Regions from separate parts of the Paenarthrobacter sp. NPDC089675 genome, predicted to be linked through region 1. Evidence: riboswitches for the same ligand, from Rfam matches in the RefSeq annotation. Region 1 holds a riboswitch; the other holds the start of a gene.
What was found. A riboswitch is a leader RNA that binds a small molecule or an ion and turns the genes downstream of it on or off. The one in region 1 is predicted to bind cyclic di-AMP.
Positions count from the first base shown of each region.

Region 1 (2,195 bases):
CGGATGCTGCGGCCAGGACTGCGGCCTGGCGGCCAACGGTTCCGGCGTTGTTCGAAACAGCCTTCGAAAGGGTGTTCAACGGGTTAACCGTCTCGGCGCGGTGGCGCGCAGGGGTAGTGCGTGATGACACGTAGGTAGCCTCTCCCAATGCCTGCGAGGTGAGCTGTCGGATTCGGATGGGAGTCATCCGGCCACGGCTTCGAAGAAGCTTTGTGACTTAACCCCAAGGCCTTCTTTCGAAGACCAAAAGTGGTTCCCCCGCCCCTGCCAGACGATTTATGCGAACGGACCCTGAGTGGTGGCAGAGCTAGGCAATCCACTCAAGTGCATCGGCCCCCTAAAAAGCCGATGCGCTTTAGACGGTACAACAGTTGAACGCGAATGTCACATTCAGATCACGGGGCGTGTCACGAATGCGAGAGACAACCATCAGCTGGCCTAGAGCCAACCCATGGGATCAACGACTTCGCCGTTGACCTGGACTTCAAAGTGGAGGTGGCAGCCGGTCGAGGCGCCTGTAGTGCCGCTCAAGGCCACGACGTCGCCGCGGTTGACGGTCTGGCCGACCTTGACGTTGAAGGACGACAGGTGGTTGTACGTGGTCTCCAGGCCGTTGCCGTGGTCCACTACCACCCGGTTGCCGCCGCCGTATTCGTGCCAGCCTGCAAAGGTGACCTTGCCTGCTGCCGCTGCGTGGACTGCGGTTCCACACTGCGCCACGAAGTCCTGGCCGCGGTGGAAGTCTCCGGTGCCGCCGGTCAAGGGGCTGACGCGGTAACCGAAGGGAGAAGCCGTGGTCAGTGTGTCGAGGGGGCTGCCCAGGGTGCCCTTGGAGGAGCTGGCAGTAATGCTTCCCACCGACTGTGCGCTCAAGAGCTGCTTGAGCTTGCCGTCCGGGTCGGCCTTGGTAGCCACTGCCGCCCGGCTGAAGTCGATTTTTGCCGACGCCTCGGCGGAAACCTCGGGCTGGCTGCCCCCGGAGACAGCCAGGGCCGCTTCGGTCTGGCCGGATTCCGAGGTGGCCATGACGGGGCTGGTGCCCGGCAGGCCGACAGTAAGGGCCAAACCGGTGGCAGCTAGTGCAACTCCGGCTTTCTGCCCTACGCCACTGGCTGCGGCAAAGTCAGCTACCTGACGCAACGGGCTCTTACGGCGGCGCACCTGACGCTGGGTATCGCGCGGCCGGATCTCCGTTACGACGCGGGCTGGCCGCAGCTCAGCAGCGGGGCCGGACGCGCGTCGGCGGCCCCTGACGTTCTGCGATGTCAATCTCTGTTCCTCTCTCAAAAGCCTGCGAAGTTAGCTGTCGGATTCGGATCAGAGAGTGCAAAGACCCGGCCCGCACACAGCGCTCACGACACACAGGTATCCCCGGAAGGACTTGCGTAAGTAGGCACTGCTGCTGCGGGCTTCACCCCAAGGCTGCTTCTCTAGGCAGCCGATTGTGGTTCCCCCGCCTCTGCCAGTGGTGGTAACACCCCTGATCTGCTGGCAGAGCTCGGCTCCAGATCAGGTAACGCTTTGATATCGGCGCTAGTAGATAACTATAGGGGATGAACCCCCTTGGTAATAAATTCGTTATCTTCTGTCACACGGGGTTTGGCGCCGCTCCAGCGGCACTTCCCCGTGGAACGCGCAGGTCACGCGCTTCCCGGCGCCTGCGGAGTGAGATCGGACACTGGAAGAGGTCACACAAAGACCTAAGCGCCCCATCCGTGCTTGTCTCGTGGGCGCCGCGGATTCCGGAGCGGGAACGCTATCCCACTGCCACGAAGACGTGGGCCGCAACCTCGGGAGGAAGTTCCAGGGCACCTTCGATCCCCGGGACGCGGACTGAGATGTACTCCCCCACCCGCTCCAGGGAAAGAGCAGCTCCCGGGCGGATACCGCCCTCGTCCAATTGCGTCAGGAGTTCCGGTTCCACCTGGATGGGCTCGGCCAGCCGGCTGACCACCACCCGGGAATCCCCGGCGTAGCCGTCCATGGCCTGCAGGAGGTTCACATCGCCGCGCCGCGGGAGTGCAGCGGAGAGTCCGCCCAAAGCCTCCAAACCCGGGATCGGGTTGCCGTACGGAGACTCGGTGGGATGCTCGAGCAGCTCGTAGAGCCTGCGCTCGACCCGTTCGCTCATGACATGTTCCCAACGGCAGGCTTCGTCGTGGACATACGCCCAGTCGAGGCCGATGACGTCCGCC
Region 1 covers NZ_JBIVHM010000003.1:82,700-84,894, reverse strand. Annotated here, with positions in the region: gene ACIPY2_RS08030 (C40 family peptidase) at 1-130, opposite strand, end outside; cyclic di-AMP (ydaO/yuaA leader) riboswitch at 135-314, opposite strand; gene ACIPY2_RS08025 (M23 family metallopeptidase) at 439-1,269, opposite strand; cyclic di-AMP (ydaO/yuaA leader) riboswitch at 1,274-1,514, opposite strand; gene ACIPY2_RS08020 (metal-dependent transcriptional regulator) at 1,757-2,195, opposite strand, start outside.

Region 2 (2,195 bases), on a different contig from region 1:
CCGCTTGTTCGGCTGGTAGGTGCCGTCGAGAGGTTTGGACAGCACGCCGTCGAGCCCTGCCCCTTCAAGCTGCACGAACCATTCCTTGGCCCGCCCAAGGTCCGTGACTGCGGGCGTGACGTACACCGGCGGCTCGGCGTCGGCGAGCGCCTTTTCCAAGGCGGTCCGGCGTTCAGAGAAGGGCCGGCCGGTCAGGTCTTCTTCACCGAGGGCGAGCAGATCGAACGCCACCAGGGACGACGGCGTCTTTTCCGCGAGCATCCGGACCCTGCTGTCCGCTGGGTGGATGCGCTGCTGCAGACCCTCAAAATCGAGTCGGTTCCCGGAGATCAGGATGATCTCGCCATCCACCACACACTTCTCCGGGAGGTTCCTCTTCAACGCCTCCACAAGTTCGGGGAAGTAGCGGGTCATGGGTTTCTCGTTGCGGCTGCCAAGGATGATGTCGTCGCCGTCCTTGAAGACGATAGTACGGAACCCGTCCCATTTGGGCTCGTAGTGCCCAACGTCGGGGATGTTCGGGACGGACTTGGCGAGCATGGGCGAAACGGGCGGCATCACGGGTAGGTCCATAGCTCATGTCTACCGGCCAGTACGCACCGAGGGCTAGTGTTGGCGGCCGGACATTTTGGCCGTGTTGGCTGCAGGAGACCCACCAAGCGCACCAGATACAGCGGATCGGGCACGAGCTTCCCGCCTGGCGCCAGCCCCGAAGCCTAAGCGCCAGGGACCACGTAAAAAGGCGGACGTTCCGTCCGTTACATTAATGTGACTTTACTTCCCTGCTCCTGTACGGTCGAAGGGCGTGCCCGATCTCCGCTGGGCCGCTTCCGGGGTGACGCCGAGCTCTGCCGCATCCCGGAATCCGCCAGACCCGCGGCAGAGACGGGGGACCCAGAGTTCCCGGGCCTGATTTCCCTGCAGGCCCTTGGGGTGAAGCCGCCACGCGCGGCCGGACGGCCTCGTCCGAACCCGACAGCTAACCTCGCAGGCGTTGAGAGGCAAACACCATGTCCCCAACCATGGATCAGCCGCGCCGTGCCCAAATAGCGGACGAGCGCACCAAGCCATCCGGACGCCGTCGGGCCCAACCCAGCGGACAGGTCACCGGAACAGAAAGCACGACGCCGGAACCCGCCACCGCGGCCCAGCCCACCACACCTGCGCCCATGACGCGCGCGGAACGGCGGGCGGCCGAGCGCGAGCAGGCCGAGCGCGAGCAGGCGTCCGGAGCTGTTCCTGCCCGCGACGATTCGACCACGCCCGGTCCGCCCACCGCGGCCCTCCCGGTAATCAAGGCCCCCGAAACTCCGGCCGAAGCAGAACCAGCCACCGCGGCCATCCCGGTAATCCAAGCACCCGAAGCAGAACCAGCCACCGCGGCCATTCCCACGGTGCCTGCCCCGCAACCGAAGTCGGCAGCGCAAATCGCCGCCGCGGCCACTGCTGCTGCCGGCCTGGCAAGCGGAGCACCCGAGCGGGCTCGCGTTTCAGAGCACACGGACGCCCGAAAGGCTACGGCACAGCCGACGCCGGCAAGGCCGACTACGGCAAAACCCGCCTTTGGCTCCTTCGGCGGTTCGTCATTCAGCCGGGAACCGCACGCAGTCCTGACCAAGGCCGCGTCGGTCAAGACCATGGGCCAGCGCATGGCAGTAGTTGCCGGCGCACTTGGCCTGGTTCTGACGGTAGGCACAGTCAGCCATGCCTTGGACCTGCCCCTCTTTGGCCAGGACAGCCACAGCCAGCAGGCCAATGGCGCAAACGCGGGCAGCAACGGACGCGCTTCCGGCAAGGCCACCCCCGGCCCGACTCCGTCCTACACCACCGCTTCCTCCACTTCCCCGGCAGCAACAGCAGAGACAGGACAGTCGGAGACGACGCAAGCCGCGGCGGAGGCACCCGCAGCTGTATCGCCGTCGTCCGTTCCTGCTCCGCAAGTCTCGCTGGCCGCGCCCAAGTGGGTTCCTTCCGCCGCGCCTTCGGCCGTGGTTCCGGTCCCCGGAGTAACCACGCCGGTTCCGAGCCAGCCCGCGCCGCCGTCGGACACCGTCACTGCGCCAAGCCCCACGCCAAGCACGACGCCGACTGTCACACCCACGCCGTCGCCCACCCCCACGCAGACGACAAAGCCGAGGCCGAGCAACAACCCAAAAGCCAGCAGCACGCCGTCGGCCAGTGATCCGTCACTGAGC
Region 2 covers NZ_JBIVHM010000011.1:82,458-84,652, reverse strand. Annotated here, with positions in the region: gene ACIPY2_RS19475 (ATP-dependent DNA ligase) at 1-573, opposite strand, end outside; cyclic di-AMP (ydaO/yuaA leader) riboswitch at 857-1,006, shown strand; gene ACIPY2_RS19470 (hypothetical protein) at 1,011-2,195, shown strand, end outside.
Region 2: it holds a riboswitch for cyclic di-AMP, as region 1 does, so the genes downstream of both, ACIPY2_RS19470 (hypothetical protein) here and ACIPY2_RS08025 (M23 family metallopeptidase) in region 1, are expected to answer to the same signal.